One region of the Nonomuraea sp. NPDC052634 genome, then DNA from elsewhere that is predicted to be linked to it. Evidence: riboswitches for the same ligand, from Rfam matches in the RefSeq annotation. Region 1 holds a riboswitch; each other region holds the start of a gene.

Region 1 (6,749 bases):
AGCGCGAGCTGGAGGTCGCCAGGGCCGTCGGGCAGGGGAAGTCGAACGCCGAGATCGGGCGCGAGCTGTACATGAGCGTGCCCACGGTCAAGGCGCACGTCTCACGCATCCTCACCAAGCTCGACCTCAACAACCGCGTCCAGGTGGCGCTGCTCGTCTACGACGCGGGTTCGTAGCGGGCTCACGGCAGGTGCGGCGGACGCCGGCGCGGCGCATGAAGCCCGGCTCGCCGGGGGTGAAGACCGTGCGGTGCAGGGCCGCCCTCAGCGGCGCCGGATCCGGCTCGAACCAGAGCGCCCGTGGTGCTGGGATCCCAGCTTTTTCGCGCACCAGGCGCATCAGCCCGCACCGTGTGCGCAGGTCGTCGTCCGGAAAGCCCGGAACCGCCTGCGGCGCAGGTGCCAGGCGGGCCGCACGGCGGGTGTCGCGGCCGTCCCGACCGGCGGTGGAGAGAAGGGTCTCGCTGGACAGGCCGTTCTCCGACGGCCTGGTGAGCTCCGAGACCGGCGCGTCCGCGCCGGCCTTCTTCGGGAGCCGGGCGTTGGCGCGTTTCCGCAGTTCGGCCAGGTCGCGGGTGGAGGTACGAAGCCGCCCGGCGACGACGGACCTCCCGGGCGGACACGGGGCCCATGACGGTCATAAAGCGCCTAGCGAGCGCTTGTCCACCTTGGGGCGGCCGTTACGGTCAGGTACGCGACGGCCGTACCCTTGTCTGAAAGGGCATGTCACGAAGGGACAAGTGGGATGAGTTCAGCGGGTGAAGGCCTGTCTCGCCCGCTTCCCGAGCAGGTGAGGCTCAACGTCGTGGACCTGGCCTCTCAGGTCCTCGGCTCGATGCCGCCTGCCGCCATCCCGCCACCCCTGCGTGGCATCGCCAAATTCGATCCCCGTAAGCGTGCGAAACTCGGCAGCGCGCCCATCGCGGCACAGCTCGAAAACGACAAGAAGTTCCGCGAGCTGGTCGCCGAGTCCGTCGCCGCCGGCTGGCCGGAGCTCGTCGCCGCGCTGGCCGAGGGCAACGTGCCACCGGCGGCCGATCCCGTCCTGGTGGCGGCGGCAGCCTACCTGACCCGGCCGCCCGGTTGGGCGGAAATGATCGAAATCGCCCGAGCCGACCTCGAACGTTCGGCCGTGGCGGCGGAGGACTCCGAGCGCGAGGAGGCGGTCGCCCGCCTGCGCGAGCAACTCGCCGCGCAGAAGAGCGCCGCGAAGGAGGAGGCCGACCGGCTGCGCGAGCAGCTCAAGGCGGCCCGCGCGGAGAACTCCGACCTGCGCCGCAAGCTCCACGACGCCCGCGAGCGCGCCAAGGCGGCCACCCGGCGGGCCGAGGAGATGGAGCGGGCGGCCGAGGAGGCCAGAGCGGCTGCCTCCCACGCCGGCAGCGGCGCCGAGGCCGAGCTGCGGCGGCTGCGCGAGCGCCTCGCCGACGTGGAGAAGCAGCTCGAAGCATCGCGCCGGGCCGCACGCGAGGGCAGGAGCATCGAGGACGCCCGCATTCGCGTGCTGCTCGACGCGCTCCAGGACGCCTCCGCCGGGCTGCGCCGCGAGCTGGCGCTGCCGACCACGATCAGCCGGCCCGCCGACTCGGTCGCCGCGATCACCGGCGAGCGCCCCAGCGTGCGCGGCGTGCCCGCGCGCGCCCTGGCCGACGACGACCCGCAGCTGCTCGACCAGCTCCTCGCGCTGCCGCAGATCCACCTCATCATCGACGGCTACAACGTCACCAAGACCGGCTACGGCACCCTCACCCTCGCCGACCAGCGCACCCGCCTGATGAACGCGCTCGGCGGCCTCGTCGCCCAGACCAGGGTCGAGGTGACGGTGGTCTTCGACGGGGCCGAGCTCAACGCGCCGGTGCAGGTGGTGGCGCCCCGGGGGGTGCGCGTGCTGTTCAGCGCGCCGGGGGAGATCGCCGACGACCTGATCCGCCAGCTCGTACGCGCCGAGCCGCCCGGCCGGGCCATCGCCGTGGTCTCCTCCGATCGGGAGGTCGCCGACTCCGTACGGCGGATGGGTGCGAGACCCGTTCCGTCGGGATTGCTGCTGCGCCGGCTTAGCCGCGCATAATTACGAATTGGTGCGTTTAGCCTTACCTCACGCGCCACTTCTGTACTATTTCGCCCCAGATTAAGATCCCTGGGAGGCGATACAGTGAGGTGTGGCCGGGTGCCGATGGCCGCGGGTCTCGCGTTCGGACTGATGCTGACTCCGATGGGAGCGGCCCTCGCTGATCCCAAACCCACGATCGCCCAGGCGAAGGCCAAGCTGGAGAAGCTCAACGACAGGGCGGACAAGGTCGTCGACCGCTACAACACCGCCACCGAGCGCTACAAGAAGGCCAAGAGCACCTACACCAAGCTCGACACGAGCTACAAGCGCAAGCTGGCCACCGTCGCCGACCTCCGCACTCAGGTGGTCGGCATGGCCGTCGACAGTTACAAGCTGGGCGAGGACCTCACGTCCTGGCCTGGAATCTTCGGCTCCAACGACCCGCAGGGCAGGTTGGCCGGCCTCGCCGTGGCCGGGCAGCTCGCCCAGGAACGGCTGCAGAAGCTGGCGGCCTTCGACCGGGAGAACCGGGGCCTGAAGATCGAGCGTGACAAGGCGCAGAAGGCGCTCAAGGAGGCCGACAAGGAGCGCGACGCCGTCCAGAAGGAGCGCGCGGAGGTGCTCAAGCTCATCGCGCAGCAGAAGAAGCTGCTCGACAGGCTGGGCGCCTACAACCCGGGCAACCCGAACAGCACCGGGCTCAAGTACACCGGGCCCGCCTCGGGAAGCGCCGCGGCGGTGCTGCGGTTCGCGTACGCGCAGATCGGCAAGCCGTACGTGTTCGGCGGCACCGGTCCAGGCGGGTACGACTGCTCGGGGCTCACTCAGGCGGCGTGGGCGGCCGCGGGCGTGCGGCTACCGCGGACGACCTGGCAGCAGTGGGCGTGGGGCGCGAACCGGCGGGTGTCGCTCGACGACCTCCAGCCCGGTGACCTCATCTTCAGCGAGGGTTTGGGGCACGTCAGTATTTATGCGGGCAACGGGCAAATCGTCCACGCGCCGCAGACGGGTGACGTCGTCAAGGTGGTCAAGCTTTCCGCGTACGGCCGCCGCCTCGTCGGCGCGATCCGCCCGTAAGGCTGACGTGGCGGGGTGACCCGCCTGGTTGCACCCGTTTCTCAAGGGCCGGCCCGCTCGTACGAAGGTCTGCGACGTAGCGCGCAGCCTCTATGAGCGGGCCGGCCGCTTTTGTCAGCGCTCCTCCAAGGCCATCGCCCGCCCATTCGGCCGCTCCGCGGGGCGGGGAACCGGCTTCGGCCGGTCTGCGGGGTTCGGCCGGTCCGGTGGGGTGGGGAACCGGCTTCGGCCGGTCCGGTGGGGTGGTGAACCGGCTTCGGCCGATCCGGTGGGGTGCGATCCAGCCGAGTGGCAGGGGGATCTCGGGCTTGGTGACGAGGCCGGTCCGGCGGGGCGGGGAACCGGCCCGAAAGCCTGCCATCCGGCCGTTTTCGATCGGTCACCATGTGGAGCCGCTATTCCTTTTAGTCGCCGTTCTTCGATGTGTGAATCGCGTCGCTCTCCTTCTACTACGCCACTTCGTAGGGAGCGTGGTGGCGACGGACTTGATCAGTGGCCACGGGCGTGATCTTGCTGCTAGGGCCTGTCGGAAATCGGGGAAATTCGGAAGTTACGTCTGTCACAACAACCGTTCGCCCAGGCCGGAGATCGCGCGGGAACGATGTTCACGTTTGTGACCAAGGTGACAGTTGTGGCGGATGGGACCTTACACAGCAGCGGGAAAAGAATTGTGAGTGAGGTCACATTTTGGTCACGGCGCCTGGGTCCCAGCAGCGGTTCTGAGTCTGACAAATACCCCTATCTGATCTTTACAGCGTTACTCGGGCTTTGCCGATTCGTGACCGTTCGGCGTAACTTCTGGCGTCGCGGCGGACAAGCCATGTCGTCGCGAACCGATCATCGGTCCCTCCCGATGTGAGACAGATACATATCCGCCGGTCGGCCCCGACATCCCCATCGCACTCATCGATCGGGGCGCGACCTGCCGAATCCGTGCAGACAGGAGGCACGGAGCCGGGGACCCAGCGATCCCACGTCCCCAAGGGATCAGGGGTGAATCGGCGCGCCATCGCGCCGTAGGGCGACTTCCACGCCCGAATCCGTCAGCTAACCCGGTAGGCGTTCGTGGAAGACCCAAGGAGAAATCCTGTCTGAATCCCTGCAGAACCCCCGCCTGTCCCGCCTTGCCCTGAGTGGTGTCGCACTCACGTTGACTGTGACAGCCGGAGGTATGGTCCTCCATGCCCCCGAGGCTCAGGCGGCGACGACCCGCGAAGCCAGTGCGGCGGCCGGAATGACGGTGAAGGCGGCCACCACCGCCCGCACCGCCATCTCGGCCAAGGCCCGCAAGAGGGCCGCCAGAGCCGCCCTGCAGAGGGCGAGGGCCAGCAAGGCCGTCGCCGTGGCCAAGAAGCAGATCGGTGACCCGTACCGTTACGGAGCCACCGGACCTGGTTCGTTCGACTGCTCCGGTCTCGTCCAATACGCCTGGAGGAAGGCCGGCGTCAAGCTCCCGCGCGTGGCGAGCAGCCAGTTCGCCCGCGTCAGGAAGAAGGTCTCCTGGCGCAACCTGCAGCCTGGTGACCTGATGTTCTTCAACGGGCTCGGCCATGTGGGCATGTACGTCGGCAAAGGCAGAATGATCCATTCACCTCGGACGGGTGAACGGGTACGCATCGACAAGCTGAGCGGATGGCGTAAGGCGTCCTTCGTCGGCGCCGTCCGTCCCGGCGCGTGAAGAAGCCCCGTGCGGATCCTCCCCGATCCGGACGGGGCTCTCGCGTGTCAGGGGACCACCTACCATCGGGGCTGTGCCTGAGCAGGTGAGCCGACGTGCCCTGGCGGCCGGGCTGGTGCTCGCCGCCGCCTCGCTCGCGTCGGCCGCCGCCCCGCTGCCCGGCGCGCCGATCCTGCCCCAGCCGGTACGCGACCTGTGGCCGGGCCCGCACATCGTGCGCCGCGGCACATGGTCCACGGTCGTGGGCCACGACGCCACGGGGCTCGGCGAGCTGGCGCGCAGGGCCGACACGGCGAGCCGAAGGGTCTCGGCGGTGCTCGCCCGCCCCGTACGCCCCCTGATCGTCGTACCGGCCGATGCCCGCGAGGCCGCCGCGCTGGCCCGGGTGGGCGGCGTGGACGGGCTCGCAGCGGTCGCCGACGGCGAACGGGTGATCGTCGTGCCCGAGTCGTTCGCCAGGCTCAACCCTTCGGGCAGGGACGTCGTCCTCGCCCACGAGCTCACCCATGTCGTCGCCGGCACCGGCGGCCTGCCCGTCTGGCTGTACGAGGGCTTCGCCGACTACGTCGCCTACCGCGACGCCGGGCTGCCCGTGACGACGGCCGCCGCCGAGCTGGCCGCCGAGGTACGGGCCGGCCGCCTCCCGACCGTTCTGCCCGGACCTGCGGCTTTCGCGGCGAACGGCGGCGACCCTGCCGCGCTCGCGCGGGCGTACCAGGAGGCCTGGCTGGCGTGTCGCTTCCTCGCTGACCGGTTCGGTGAGGGGACCCTGGTGAGGCTCTACCGTGCGGCCCGCGTACGCGGGACCGATCGGGCACTCGCCGCGCTCGGGCTCTCCGTCGCGACGCTGACCGCGCGGTGGCGCGCGTACGTGCGGGATCAGCTCGTGTGAAGGGGAGGCAGATGAGCGAACGACAAGACCCGGACGACCGGGAGACGGACCGCCAGGAGAAGACCCAGGGGGCGAAGGACGGCGCTCGCGCGGCGGAGGAGGCGCTGGCCACGGTGGGCGCCGCCCACCCGCCGGGCGCGCCCGCCGCGAGCGGCGCCCAGGACGCGGAGGCCGCGGGCAGCGGCACGCGGGCCCAGGACGCGGAGGCCGCAGGAAGCGGCGCACAGACGAACACGCCGGCCTCGGACGGAGGCGGCGGAAAGGAGCACGTTCAGGCCCTGGGCAGCGGGAAGGGTGCGGGCATGGACGAACGCGGAACCACCACCCCGGCCCTGCGCCGCCAGGCGGCCCTGGCGCTGGTGCTGCTCGGCATCGTGATCATCGCCGTGGCCGCGTTCACCACGCCCTGGGACGTGCTGACCGGAGGCCCGCCCGACCCGGCCCGCGACTTCACCGCCGCCCAGATCGCCAGGGGAGAGGCGTTCGACACGGCGACCAGCCTGCCGAGCTACCTGTCGCTGGCGCTCACGCTCATCTTCGCCGGGGTGCTGGTGGCCACCCCGTTCGGCGCGAAGGTGCTGACCTGGCTGAGGGGCCCGTGGTGGCTGCGGGTGATCCTCGGCACGGTGGTGATCACGGCGATCGTCGAGGCGCTCAGGTGGCCCCTGGGCATGTGGTTCGAGACGATCCTGCGCGAGTACGGCCTGTCCACGCAGGACTGGGCGGGCTGGACGGCCGACCGGCTGAAGAGCCTGGGCGTGGAGACGGGCCTGCTCTGTCTCATGCTGCTGGTCCTGGTGGCGCTGGCCCGCAAGGTGCGGCGCTGGTGGATCCCGGCGGCGGCCGGGGCGTTCGCGTTCACGGTGGCGGCGTCGTTCGTCTACCCGGTGGTGTTCGAGCCGCTGTTCAACGACTTCACCTCGATGCCGCAGGGCACGCTGCGGACGAACCTGCTCGACATGGCCGCGCGCGACGGCGTGCCGGTGAAGGACGTGCTGGTGGCCGACGCCTCGCGCAGGACGACGGCGCTCAACGCGTACGTGTCGGGCTTCG
Region 2 (6,749 bases), on a different contig from region 1:
TGCGCAGCGCGGGCAGGATCGGATGCGTGCACCGCCGGTAGCCCGGGTCCACCTGCTGCATCGGCCCCGACAGATGCGGGCGGGGAGCGGGCACCCACGGCAGCGCGGGCGCTTCGGGCGAGGGAGGAGCCACCTGGGCCAGCGCGGCGCCGCGTGACACGGTGGCCATCGCGCCCGTGGCGTAGGCGGCGGGAGCCGCACCCGACAGCACGGGTGTGGGTCCCGTGCGCGTCGTGGTGATGAAGCGGTGCAGATCCTCGATGGGCACGGCCGCGGCGGCTGGGCCGGCCGCGTCGATCACGATCTCGCGCACCCCGGTGACGCGCTGGATGTCCAGGATGGTGTCGGCGTCGCAGGCCGAAAGGGAATGGCTGCCGCGGTGCCGGGCATAGGTGGCGGGGCTGGTGTAACCCAGCAGCACCCGGTCACCCACTTGCGTGGTCCCGAGGACCACGGAACGATCTGGTCGCACTGCCACCAGGACTCCACCGTCGGCAAGAGCGCCCAGGAGGCGGTGAGGAGTGCCATGCTGGGCGAGCACGTCGGCAAGCGCAGGATTCCCGATGCTCATATGACGCACCATAGGTAGTCGGCCACGGCTTATCAGGCTAACGGCGAATAAATCTCCCGATCAAGACAAAGATGGGAGCCGCGTGGATGACTTTGCCGCCTGGTGGGTACTCAGGTCCGCGTCTCACATCGTGAGTCCCTCGTGAACGCGTTCACAAGCGCCCGATAGACTCTGTGGGACCGCCGGGGGGGATCCGTGGACGTGTCCCTCCCCCAGCCCGCCTTGCCTTAAGGATCCACACCAGTGAACAAGCCCGTCGTTCTGGTCGCAGAGGAGCTGTCCGAGGCCGGTCTCGCCGTTCTCGGCGCCGATTTCGAGGTCCGCCACACCGACGGCGCCGACCGTTCCCAGCTGCTGCCCGCCCTCGCCGACGTTGACGCGCTCATCGTCCGCTCCGCCACTCAGGTCGACGCGGAGGCCATCGCCGCGGCGCCCAAGCTGCGCGTGGTCGCCCGCGCGGGGGTCGGTCTCGACAACGTCGACGTCGAGGCGGCCACCAAGGCCGGTGTCATGGTCGTCAACGCTCCGACCTCCAACATCACCAGCGCCGCCGAGCAGACCATCGCGCTGATCCTGGCCAGCGCGCGCAACACGCCCCAGGCGCACGCCGCGCTGAAGAACGGCGAGTGGAAGCGCTCGAAGTACACCGGTGTCGAGCTGGACGGCAAGACCGTCGGCATCCTCGGTCTCGGCAAGATCGGTCAGCTCGTGGCCCAGCGGCTGGCGCCGTTCGGCGTCGAGCTGATCGCCTACGACCCCTACCTCCCGCCGGCCCGCGCCGCGCAGATGGGCGTCCGGCTCGTCAGCCTCGAAGAGGTGCTCAAGCAGGCTGACTTCATCACCGTCCACCTGCCCAAGTCCAAGGAGACCATCGGGCTCATCGGCGACCGCGAGCTGCACCAGGTCAAGCCCAACGTGCGGATCATCAACGTGGCCCGCGGCGGCATCGTCGACGAGGGTGCGCTCTACGCGGCGATCAAGGAGGGCCGGGTCGCGGGGGCCGGTCTGGACGTCTTCGCCAAGGAGCCGTGCACCGACAGCCCGCTCTTCGAGCTCGACCAGGTCGTCGTCACGCCGCACCTCGGCGCCTCCACCCACGAGGCCCAGGAGAAGGCCGGCACCCAGGTGGCGCGGAGCGTGAAGCTGGCGCTGGCGGGCGAGTTCGTGCCCGACGCGGTCAACGTCCAGGGCGGCGTGGTCGCCGAGGACGTCAAGCCGGGCCTGCCGCTGGCCGAGAAGCTGGGCCGGGTCTTCACCGCGCTGGCCGGCGAGGTGGCCACCAAGCTCGACGTCGAGGTGCGCGGCGAGATCGCCTCCCAGGACGTCCGGGTGATCGAGCTGGCCGCGCTCAAGGGCGTCTTCACCGACGTGGTGGAGGAGCAGGTCACCTACGTCAACGCGCCGCTGCTGGCCAAGGACCGCGGCATCAACGTCGAGCTGGTCACCAGCTCCGAGAGCCCCGACTGGCGCAACGTCGTCACCGTGCGCGGCGTGCTGGCCGACGGCCGCACGGTCTCGGTCTCGGGCACGCTGTCCGGGCCGCGCCAGATCACCAAGATCGTCGAGGTCAACGGCTACGAGATGGAGATCGAGCCGACGGCCCACCTGTGCTTCTTCACCTACACCGACCGCCCCGGCATCGTCGGCGTGGTCGGCCGGCTGCTCGGCGAGCACGGCATCAACATCGCCTCGATGCAGGTGGCCCGCGACGTCAAGGGCGGCAAGGCGCTCATCGCGCTGACCGTCGACTCGGCGATCCCGGCCGACGTGGTCGAGCAGATCGGCGCCGAGATCGGCGCCGAGAGCGGCCGCTCGGTCGACCTGGAGGACTGAGCCTGAGCCCGGCCGGGCGGATGGGCCGGGCCCCCGGTTGATCCGGAGGACTGAGCCTGAGCCCGGCCGGGCGGACGGGGCGGGCCCCCGGTTGATCCGGAGGGCCGCGCCTTTCGGCCGGCCGGCTTGGGGTCAATACCCCTTTGACCTGCGAAGGGCCGTCACCCGTTTCGGGTGGCGGCCCTTTTCCGTCTCAGGATGCGAGATAGTAGGACATCCAAGCTTCATCCTCGGGTACTGTAGCCGGTGATGCGCCAGGTTCTCGTACTCATTACCTGCCGCGGCGGGGCCTGTTAGGGCAGGTCGACATACCCGCCGCGGTGAGCGGCGCATGTGTCGGCCGTTAAGTCCCTTCGCCCGGTCCGCAACCCGGACCACGAGATCAGGCCCGATCGGGCTCGCGACCGGAGCCCGGCTTCCCCCTCTCTTTCAGGAACGCGTCCGCGAAGCGAGATGAGTCACATGTACGAGATGTATGCCTACAACCGTGCCGAGGACCACGAGGACGAGGCCACCGAGGCCGTCCAGATGGCCCTGGACCGGCGCGACAACGGCGGAGCCCCCCAGAGCAGGTGAGTACGAGCGGCCCCGCGCTGGTCGCACGGGGCCGGTCGTCGCCGGAGTGCGGCCGGAGTTCATGGGTGTGGTCCGGTGGTCGCAGGGGTGAGGTTCAGAGGGTGGCGGTGAGCATCGGCGGTGCGGGTTCCTTGCGCCGTTCGAGCACCTTGGCCCACTGGCGGACGCCCTTGGGATCCGGTCTGACCGCGCCGACGAACGCCTGACGGCGCCACTCGGAGAGCTTCTCCTCCTTCACCACGTCGCCTGAACGTGGCGCGTGCACCATGTATCCGGGCTTGGAGATCATGCCCACGTGACCGAGGCCGCTGAAGAAGACCAGGTCACCGGGCTTGAGCTGGTTCCATCCGATCTTTCTTGAGAACGCGTGGTACTGCTCGGCGGCGGTACGCGGCAGGTGGATCCCCGCCTTCCTGTACGCCCTGAGCATCAGCCCGGAGCAGTCGTAGCCGCCGTTGCCGGTGCCGCCCCACACGTACGGGGTGCCGCGCTGGCGCATGGCGAACTTGAGCGCGACCTTCCAGGCGGGCCTAGGCCGGCGCTTCTCCAGGATGCGCTTGACCTGAGGACCGGTGAGGGTGATCGAGCCGGCCGGGCTCGTGTCCGGGCCGGCGGGGTCGCGGCTCTCGCCGGGGTCGGCGAAGGCCGGAGAGGGGAGTGCGATGAGCCCGGCGGCGACGCCTGCCAGGGCGATGGCGATGCGAGACAGGGGTCTGTCCTTCCATGCGGCCGACCGGGTTAGCTGACGGGCTCGGGCCTGGAAGGCAGCCCTACGGCGTGCGCCGATTCGCCCCTGGGGGAGGTTGGGTCCCCGGCTCCACGCAGCTGCTGCGTGGATTAGGCCTGACGGACTCTAACGAAACGGTCAAAAGGTCGCAATACGTCTAAAATCGGACGTCCGGACAGTGAGATGATGTGTTCGTCAGTCGAGACGAGCCGGTAAGGTACCGCCCATGGAGTCGCGTAACATCCGCTTGGCTGTCATCCCCGGTGACGGCATCGGCACCGAGGTCGTCGCAGAAGGACTCAAGGTCCTGGAGGCGGTGGGCACGAAGATCGAGCCCACCCACTATGACCTGGGCGCCGCACGCTATCACCGCACCGGCGAGACGTTGCCCGACTCGGTGCTCCAGGAGCTGCGCGGCTACGACGCCATCCTGCTCGGCGCCGTCGGTGACCCCAGCGTGCCGCCCGGCATCCTGGAGCGCGACCTGCTGCTTCGGCTGCGGTTCGAGTTCGACCACTACGTCAACCTGCGTCCGGTCAAGCTGTTCCCCGGCGTGCGCACCCCGCTGGCCGACACGCCGCCCGAGAACATCGACATGATCGTCGTCCGCGAGGGCACCGAGGGCCTCTACGCCGGCACCGGCGGCGCCATGCGGCGCGGCACCCCGCACGAGATCGCCACCCAGGAGTCGCTCAACACCGCCTACGGCGTCGAGCGCGTGGTGCGCTACGCCTTCGACAAGGCGCAGTCGCGCCCTCGCAAGAAGCTCACGCTCGTCCACAAGACGAACGTCCTCACCTACGCGGGCGACCTGTGGCAGCGTACGGTCAACCGCGTGGCCGCCGAATACCCCGAGGTCAGCGTCGACTACTCCCACATCGACGCCGCCTCGATGTTCTTCGTCACCCAGCCCGAGCGCTTCGACGTGGTGGTCACCGACAACCTCTTCGGCGACATCATCACCGACCTCGGCGCCGCCATCGCGGGCGGCATCGGCCTGGCCGCCAGCGGCAACATCAACCCCACCGGCGCCGCGCCCAGCATGTTCGAGCCCGTCCACGGCAGTGCGCCCGACATCGCCGGCCAGGGCAAGGCCGACCCGACCGCGACCATCCTGTCCGTCGCCATGCTCCTCGACCACCTCGGCCTGAGCGCCGAGGCGGCCAAGGTGGAGCAGGCCGTCGCCGCCGACATCGCGGCGCGTGCTGAGGGTGCCGCCCCGCGCAGCACGCAGCAGATCGGCGACGACATCACCGCGCGAGTAGCCGGCTAGGGTCGCCTAGCCGATTCACGAGCGCCCGGCGGCCCTAGGAGGACTGCCGGGCGCTTTTTGGTGTCCCCAGCACCAGGGGGAAAGTGCGCTTAATGCACCATTGACCCCTTGCCATCCCATATAGCGAGACAATAGGAAGGACGGACTGCCTTCCGGCGCGGCCGCCCTGCGGCGGCCGCGCAGAACCGCAGCCGGCGGGCAGTTCCGTTAGATTTCGGTAGATCGCAGAGAGAAGGATCGTCGTCATGACCGTCGCTCAGAAGCTCAGCTTCGACGTGCAGCTATCCGACCACGCTCGCACCGCGGCCGAGCGGGAGCAGGTACTGGCGAACCCGGGTTTCGGGCAGATCTTCACCGATCACATGGTCTCGATCGACTACACCGAGGGCCGGGGCTGGCACGACGCGCGGCTCACGCCGTACGGGCCGCTCACCCTCGACCCCGCCACTGCGGTCTTCCACTACGCCCAAGAACTGTTCGAGGGCCTCAAGGCGTACCGGCAGGCGGGCGGCTCGATCGTGATGTTCCGCCCGTACGCCAACGCCCGCCGCTTCAACCGCTCGGCCCAGCGCATGGCCATGCCCGAGCTGCCGGAGGAGACGTTCGTCGAGTCGCTCGAGCTGCTCGTCGACACCGACAAAGAGTGGGTGCCCACCACCGAGGGGCACAGCCTCTACCTGCGCCCCTTCATGATCGCCACGCAGGTCGGGCTGGGCGTCAACTGGCCGTCGAAGACCTACCGGTACATGGTCATCGCCTCGCCCGCGGCCTCCTACTTCACCGGCGGCATCAAGCCCGTCTCCGTCTGGCTGTCCACCGAGTACACCAGGGCCGCGCCCGGCGGCACCGGCTTCGCCAAGTGCGGCGGCAACTACGCCGCGGCCTTCGTGGCGCAGCGGCAGGCCGTCGAGAACGGCTGCGACCAGGTCGTCTGGCTCGACGCGCACGAGCACCGCTACGTCGAGGAGATGGGCGGGATGAACCTGTTCTTCGTCATCGGCGGCAAGCTCGTCACCCCCGCGCTCACCGGCACGCTGCTGCCCGGCATCACCCGTGACTCGATCCTCCAGCTCGCCGGCGACCTCGGCCTGGAGACCGAGGAGCGGCTGATCAGCGTGGACGAGTGGCAGGCCGGCTGCGAGAGCGGCGAGCTGACCGAGGTGTTCGCCTGCGGCACCGCGGCCGTGGTGACGCCGGTCGGCTCGGTCAAGGGCGCCGACCGCTCCTGGACGGTCGGCGACGGCACCCCTGGCCCGATCACCATGCGGGTGCGCGAGGAGCTGGTCGGCATCCAGTACGGCGCCCGCCCCGACACCCACAACTGGATCCACAAGATCGCCTGAACCCCCGGCGGCGGGCGCGGCCGGCGAGCACCGAGCCCGGCGAGGTGGCGGGGCCGGCCAGGGCGACGTCTCCGCGTGCGGCGTCAGGTGTCGAGGTTGGCCAGGTAGGCGGCGTTCCCCCGCTCACCGGCCACCGCGCCCGGCGGCACCAGCGCCTCGAGCCGCCGCACCGTCTCCTCATCGAGGAAGACGTCGGCGGCCGCGGCGTTGGACCGCGCGTTCTCCGCCCGGCGGGTCCCCGGGATCGGCACGGTCCCGCGGCGCACGAGCCAGGCCAGCGCGAGCTGCGCCACCGGCAGCTCCAGCTCGGCCGCGAAGCCCGCCACGGCGTCGGTCAGCTCCACGTTGCGGTCCACGTTGCCCTCGGCGAAGCGCGGGTTGCCCCTGCGCCAGTCGCCGTCCTCCAGCGAGTCCCGGCCGCGGATC
Region 3 (6,749 bases), 500 kb from region 1:
TGGCCGGGGTGGCCGCGTACACGATCACCACGATCGACGTGGGGCGGGCGCACCCGGTGCTCGCCGAGATGCTCGGAGCGCGGGCCGTCGGCTGAGACGGTGGTCCGCCGAGGTCTCAGGTGAAGCGCCGTCCGGCGGCCGGGCGGCCTCCGCCTGCCGCGGCGCGGCCGGCCCGCGGCCGATGAGCCGGCCGTACCGGGCGGCCTTTCCCGGTGGACGGCCCCGTCACGGCCACGGCGGAGGCTCGGAGAGGTCCCGCAGCGCCTCGCGGGCGTTGTGACCCGCACCGGCGGAGACCTCCCTGCCGTCGCGGTCGCGGGCGACGGCCAGCACCAGCCCTTCGGCCGGGTTGTGGGTGAGCGTGATCGTGTGGCCGCCGACCAGCAGCGCGTCGGCGGCGGACGGGCGTTCGGGGCCCTCCTTGCCGAGCAGGACGTGCGCGCCGACCAGGCCGGCGACGGGCTTGCGGTGCCGTCCGAGCACCACCGGCTCGCTGTACGGGTCGGCGACCTGGCGGACGAGGTCGCCCAGCTTGGACCGCGCGGTGGACAGCCCCACGAGCGGCAGGCCGGTCAGCACCCCGCCCACCTTGGACAGCGGCACGAGCGCGGCCCACTCCCAGCGCTCGCGGATGATCATGACGGTCCGGCCGCTCTTCGCCTCCTCGATGAGCCCGCCCCAGCGGGCGCGGGCGTCCTCGACCGTGATGGGCACTCCCAGCATCGACACCAGCTCGTCGTGCGACGGCCGCTCACCATGGATCACCGAAGCATCGTAAGCCCAGGTGATGTCCAATGTGATCACACCGGATTGACCGGCCCAACCGTGCCGGGTCGCCGTCCCGGGTGTAGCACACCGATGTGATCACATTGGATTGATTGCGGGAGAGCAGGGACCTGTACTTCGCGGTGTGGGCGCTCGCCCTGGTGGCCGAGCACGCCGTGCGGATCGGGCTGGGCGTGGCGCTGCTCGCCGCCGTGCATCCGCTGCTTCCGCTGCTGCTCGGAGCGGCCGTGCTGCCCTCGCTGCTGGTACGCGGCCGCGCCGCCGCACGCATCGACGCCGCCACTGAGCAGACCGCCGAGACCGCCCGCCTGGAGCTGAGCTTGTCGGAGACGGCCACGTCCGCGGTCGCCGACCGCCGCGCTGGACGCCCCGTCCGAGAGCGCGGTCTTCGCCCGGTACGCCGAGGCGGCGAAGTGCCATCCAGGAGCCGTCACGCTGCTGATCACCCACCGCTTCCCGACGGTGCGGATGGCGGACCTCATCGTCGTACTCGACGGCGGCCGGATCGTGCAGTGCGGCACGCATGACGACCTCGTCGCGGTCCCGGGGCTCTACGCCGAGCTTGACGCCGTCCAGCGCCGGGCGTTCGAGAGCCCTGCATGACGAAACGCGCACCCCGGTGATGGGGCACGCGTTCTGCCGTCACGAAGAAGGTGGGAGCACCCGCCGGTGGGAGTGCGTCAGGAGGCGTACTCGGGGTAGCCGTAGCCGACGACCTGCGACTTGGGCCGGACCCGCTCCTCGACCTTGCCGTTGCCGGTGTTGCCCTCGATGGTGGTGATGGTGCCGTCGCGGTTGTCCTTGACGACGAAGCCGACGTGCTGGATGTCCTTCAGCGCCTTGCCGCCCTTCCAGGAGAAGAACACCACGGCGCCGGGCTTGGCCTCGTGGCCGAAGCGCTTGTTGGCGGCGAACCACTTGGCGTGGGCGACGGTCCAGGCGTCCCAGCCGACCTGCGGGCGGGCGCCGGTCTTCTCGCCGACCCAGGAGACGAACATCGAGCACCAGGCGGCGTTCAGGTAAGCGGTACGGCTGCCGCCGTCGCGGGCGACGGTCTCGGCCGCGCGCTGGGAGTTGGCGTACCACTGCTGGTACGGGGTGCCGCCGCCCTTGGCGTTCTCGGAGGTGCCGATCTGTGACCTGGCGACCGCGAGCACCTGGTCGGCGGTGACGTTGATCTTCGTCTCGTCCCGCTCGCCCGCCTTGTGGGCGGAGCGGGCGGTGTCCGGGTGCTTCGCGGCGGTGGCCGCGGCGACGGCGATCGAGGTGTCGGCGTGGGCCGCGGTGGGGACGCCGAGGGCCGAGGCCAGGACGCCGGCGCCGAGCACGGCGCGGGCAATGGTGTTCTTCGAGACAGCGGTAAGACGGTGCTTGGCCATCGAGGGGATTACTCCTTGCTTCCATGCCGCTTACCGGGTTAGCTGACGGGTTCGGGCGTGGAAGCTGCCCTACGGCACCGAAGTGCCGATTCACCCCAAAGGACGTGGGTCCCCGGTTCCGCACGTGGCGGATTCAGCGGTCACAGGACAAACCTGTGATCTTTCGTGCGATGGTCTGACATAGCCGGACAAACCGGACGTATGCCTTAAGATGCCCCATAAGGTAATACACGAGGCAAGAGGATTACAAATCCATAAAAGTAAAGTCAGCCGAGCTGACTGCGAGCCTCGGCCAGAAGCCCCATCATGGCAAGGGATTCGTCAAGAGGCATGATCGAGGATTCGGTCCTGCCTTCGGCCGTGGCGGCGCGGACTTCGCGGAGCTCTCCGGCGTAACCGTTGTCCGCCGGATTGAGTACGTGCTCCTCCGGCTCCATCGACGGCCCGGAGAGCACGATCCGCTGCGGTGCCCAGAACGGCGCCTGGATGTCCGCGCGCATCTGAGTACCCACAACGCTGGCCTGGTTCGGGTAATTCCCGAGCAATGAGGTCGCCACGAGAGCGTGCTTGCCGCCGGGGTAGAGCAAGACGCCGGCCGCCTCCGCGTCAACGCCGTTCGGGGCGAGCTTACCGGTGACGTGCAGGCCGGTGGGCATGCCGAGCAGGAGCTGGGCCAGCCCGAACGGGTAGATCCCCAGATCGAGCAGGGCTCCGCCGCCCAGCTCCGGCGCCCACAGCCGGTGCGCGGGGTCGTACGGGTGGGCGAAGCCGAAGCTGGCCTGCACCGACCGGATCTCGCCGAAGCGCGGGTCGTCCTTGATCAGCTGGATGAGCGGGTTGAAGCGCATCCACATCGCTTCCATCAGGAAGACCCCCGCCTCGCGGGCCAGGCGCACCATCTTCTCGGCGTCGTCCACGGTCGCGGCCAGCGGTTTCTCGCACAGCACCGCCTTGCCCGCCGCGATGGCGGCCTCGGCCACCTGCAGGTGCTGGGCGTGCGGGGTGGCGACGTAGACGGCGTCCACCGCCGGGTCCGCGCACAGCTGTTCGTAGGAGCCGTACGCCGACTCGGCGCCCAGCTCCGCCGCCAGGGCCTGCGCCCTGTCCAGGCTTCTCGATCCGACGGCGGCCACCCGCATGCCGGGTTCCGCCACGATCACCTTGCCCACGGTACGGGCGATGCCGCCGGTGGCGGCTATTCCCCAAGTGAAATCTCGCACGCCGGCGATCGTATACGGAAGGTAAAAACGCTTAAATGGCGGGTGGTGCCGGAAATATCAGAAATGTCCGGTAGTCACATCCGTCACATTCACACCCCGTGGAATGTGCCGGGGTCGGGCCCGAGTCGCTGCCCCCTGCTCATCGCACTGATGGCCGCGAGGTCCTCGTCGTCGAGGAAGAAGTCGAAGACGTCGATGTTCTCGGCGATCCTGGCCGGCGTGATCGACTTCGGGATCACCACGTTGCCGATCTGGAGGTGCCAGCGCAGCACGATCTGCGCGGGCGTCTTACAGTGCTTGTCGGCCAGCACCCGCAGCGCCGGGTCGTCGAGCAGCCCCCTGCCCTGGCCGAGCGGGCTCCACGCCTCGGTGAGTATGCCGTTGGCCTCGTGGAACTCCCGCATCTGGCGCTGCTGGAAGTACGGGTGAAGCTCGATCTGGTTGATCGAGGGGACGATGTCGGCCTCGTTCATGAGCCGGGTGAGCGTCTCGACCGTGAAGTTGGACACGCCGATGGCCTTGGCCCGGCCGTCCCGGTAGATCCTCTCCATGGCCTTCCACGCCTGCACGTACTTGTCGTGCTGGGGCATCGGCCAGTGAATGAGGTAAAGGTCGACGTAGTCGAGGCCGAGCCGGGCCAGCGACTCCTCGAAGGCGGCCTCGGCGCGGTGGTGCTGGCCGTTGGCCAGCTTCGTGGTCACGAACACCTTCTCGCGGGGCAGCCCGCTGGCGCGCACCGCGCGTCCCACGCCCTCCTCGTTGCCGTAGGCGGCGGCGGTGTCGATGTGCCGGTAGCCGGCCTTGAGCGCGGTCAGGACCGCCTGCTCGGCCTCTTCGGCCGGTACCTGCCAGACGCCGTACCCGAGCTGCGGGATCTGCACGCCGTCCGTGTTGAGCATGAGCGAGTTCATACCCTCCATTGTTCACGTCGCGTTTCTGGCGGCTTAAGGCGGTGGGGCTAGCTTGAAGCGGTCGTGAACGGCCCATCACCCGGGAGGGCAGGAGTGGTCGAACAGGCGTCGGCCTGGGTGGAGTCCCCGCTCCAGATGCTGTGCGCCGTCGAGGCCCACCATGCCGGGCTGCTCGGCCCGGCCACCGCCATCGTGCCGCGCGCCGGCCTGCGCCCGCTCAAGGCGACCAGGCGCGAGCTGCGCTCCATGGCGCTGCCCGAGGGCCTGGAGCTGGCCGAGCCGCGTGAGCGCATGCCGCGCCACGTGCAGGCCGTGGGCGACGCCTTCTCCGGCAAGGTGCAGCTGCGCTGGCTGCTGTCCAGACCGGGCCGCGTCGTGGTGGTCGACGACGGGCTGGCCACGCTGCGGCTGCTCGAACTGCTCGCCGGAGGCCCGTTCCGGCCGCTGCTGCGCGCCCGCGCAGCGCCGGGGCCGCTGCGCAGGGCACTCGGCCTGGCCGCGGCCGTCCGGCTGCGCCTCAGCGACGTGTCGATCTTCACCGCGCTGCCCGTGGACGACGCGCTTGCCGAGGCCGTACGCCGCGCCGGCGTGCACCTCGTACACCACGAGTTCGCCTGGCTGCGCGCCCAGCCGCCGAGCGCCGAGTGCCCGGCCGAGCGTACGGTGGTGCTCGGCACCGCGCTCGTGCGCAACGGCCTCGTCCGCCGCGACCACTACCTGCGCTGGCTGACCGACCTGGCCGCGCGCGAGCCCCTGGCCTACTACCCGCACCGCCGCGAGGACCCCGTGGACGTCGCGCTGATCCGGGAGCGCCCCGGGATCACCGTCCACGACGCCGGCGTGCCCGCCGAGCTGACGCTGCGCGGCCTCGGTGCCGGCCAGCGCGTGCTCAGCCTCCCCTCGACCGCGATCACGTCGCTGCGCGTGCTGCTCAGCCCGCGCGGCGTCGCCGTCGAGCCGGTGGACGTTCCCGATGACTGGTGGACCAGCAGGGCGGCGCCCGCCCTGCGCTCGCATTTGACAGGAGTTCCCGGGTGAGAGTGCTGGCCGTCGCCGACTCCGACTCGTATCTGAAGTGGGCGGCCTGCCTGCTCGGCGATCTGCCATCGGAGTGCGCGACGGAGGTGGTCGTGGTGCGCACGCCGATCGCTCCCTCGCCCGAGCAGATCGCCGCCGCAGTGGGCGATCTACCCGCGCCGCCGGTGCTGTCGGCGCGGTCGGTGCGGCGGCTGGCCGAGCGCACCCGGCCGGACGCGATCCTCGTGGCCTGCACGGGCCCGGTGGTGGACGTGCTGGTCGCCGACGTGCTCGACGGGCTGAAGCCGCGCCCGGTGTTCGTCTCCGGGCTGCCCGGCATCTCGGTGCCGGCCACCGAGAAGGCGTGGACGTTCCGCAGCGGCTGCGACCTGTTCGTGGTGCACAGCGAACGCGAGGTCGCCGAGTTCTCCGAGATCGCCGCGAGGCTCGGCGGCGGCGGCGCGGTGGGACTGGCCAGGCTGCCGTTCCTGCGGCCCCAGCGGGGCGCCGGCGGCGGCGACCGGGTGGTGTTCGCCACCCAGGCCAAGGTGCCGCGCCGGCGCGACCAGCGCGAGCAGATCCTGCGGTCGCTGGCCGCGCTGGCCGCCGTCCGGCCGGACCTGGAGGTCGTGGTCAAGCTGCGCGCCCTGGAGGGCGAGCGGCAGACGCACAACGAGCGGCTGCCGTACCAGCGGCTGTGGCGGGAGATGGGGGAGCCGGGGCGGCTGGCGTTCGCAGCCGGGTCGATGCGCGAGCACCTGGAGCAGGCGGCCGGGTTCGTCACGGTCAGCTCGACGGCGGCGCTGGAGGCCATCGCGATGGGTGTGCCGTCGCTGGTGCTCGGCGACTTCGGGGTGAGCGCCGAGATGATCAACCTGGTGTTCGAGGGCAGCGGCCTGCTGGGCACGCTCGACGACCTGGCGCAGGGCCGCTTCCGCACGGCATCGCCCGATTGGTGCGCGGCCAATTACTTCCACCCCGCAGATCGCGACGACTGGGCGCGGCGGCTGTCGGAACTGGTGGAGTCGGGGCCGCGCACGCCCGCCGTGTCGCTGCTCGACGGGCCTGAGCACGCGGCGGCGCGGCGCAGGGCCAGGCTCAGGGTGGAGGTGCCGCCCAAGATGCTGCGGGTCGGCTACCGGGCCAAGCGCCGCGTGCGCCGCTATCTCAAAGCGCTGACCTGAACTTCCTGCGGATCCTGGTGAGCGCGCCCGGCCGGGTCTGCTGCTTCGGCGGCGGAGGCTCGGCCAGGCCCAGCGCCTCCAGCCGGCGGCGCTTGAAGTAGCGCGGGTCGAACACGGTGCCCTCGTCCGGCCGCAGGCCGGGATAGGCGTCGGACTGCATGCAGTAGCCCACCGCGCGCACCAGGGCCGGCAGGTCCGTCTCCGGCGGCGGCTCGACGCCGCCGTCCGCCGACAGGCGCGGCAGCAGCGCGT

Evidence for each region. A riboswitch is a leader RNA that binds a small molecule or an ion and turns the genes downstream of it on or off. The one in region 1 is predicted to bind cyclic di-AMP.
Region 2: it holds a riboswitch for cyclic di-AMP, as region 1 does, so the genes downstream of both, AB0K67_RS15070 (C40 family peptidase) here and AB0K67_RS08855 (C40 family peptidase) in region 1, are expected to answer to the same signal.
Region 3: it holds a riboswitch for cyclic di-AMP, as region 1 does, so the genes downstream of both, AB0K67_RS06725 (CHAP domain-containing protein) here and AB0K67_RS08855 (C40 family peptidase) in region 1, are expected to answer to the same signal.

Annotation. Positions count from the first base shown of each region.
Region 1 is NZ_JBFATY010000001.1:1,966,653-1,973,401, reverse strand. It holds gene AB0K67_RS08870 (response regulator transcription factor) at 1-176, shown strand, start outside; gene AB0K67_RS08865 (NYN domain-containing protein) at 805-2,067, shown strand; gene AB0K67_RS08860 (NlpC/P60 family protein) at 2,212-3,126, shown strand; cyclic di-AMP (ydaO/yuaA leader) riboswitch at 4,040-4,203, shown strand; gene AB0K67_RS08855 (C40 family peptidase) at 4,361-4,804, shown strand; gene AB0K67_RS08850 (hypothetical protein) at 4,878-5,696, shown strand; gene AB0K67_RS08845 (M48 family metallopeptidase) at 5,708-6,749, shown strand, end outside.
Region 2 is NZ_JBFATY010000002.1:523,657-530,405, reverse strand. It holds gene AB0K67_RS15080 (hypothetical protein) at 1-454, opposite strand, end outside; gene serA (phosphoglycerate dehydrogenase) at 815-2,404, shown strand; gene AB0K67_RS15070 (C40 family peptidase) at 3,075-3,479, opposite strand; cyclic di-AMP (ydaO/yuaA leader) riboswitch at 3,693-3,834, opposite strand; gene AB0K67_RS15065 (3-isopropylmalate dehydrogenase) at 3,934-4,980, shown strand; gene AB0K67_RS15060 (branched-chain amino acid aminotransferase) at 5,226-6,323, shown strand; gene AB0K67_RS15055 (aldo/keto reductase) at 6,407-6,749, opposite strand, start outside.
Region 3 is NZ_JBFATY010000001.1:1,471,135-1,477,883, reverse strand. It holds gene AB0K67_RS06740 (YciI family protein) at 1-95, shown strand, start outside; gene AB0K67_RS06735 (hypothetical protein) at 226-765, opposite strand; gene AB0K67_RS06730 (hypothetical protein) at 879-1,313, shown strand; gene AB0K67_RS06725 (CHAP domain-containing protein) at 1,467-2,165, opposite strand; cyclic di-AMP (ydaO/yuaA leader) riboswitch at 2,178-2,314, opposite strand; gene AB0K67_RS06720 (Gfo/Idh/MocA family oxidoreductase) at 2,432-3,385, opposite strand; gene AB0K67_RS06715 (aldo/keto reductase) at 3,475-4,296, opposite strand; gene AB0K67_RS06710 (hypothetical protein) at 4,390-5,334, shown strand; gene AB0K67_RS06705 (DUF6716 putative glycosyltransferase) at 5,331-6,497, shown strand; gene AB0K67_RS06700 (polysialyltransferase family glycosyltransferase) at 6,481-6,749, opposite strand, start outside.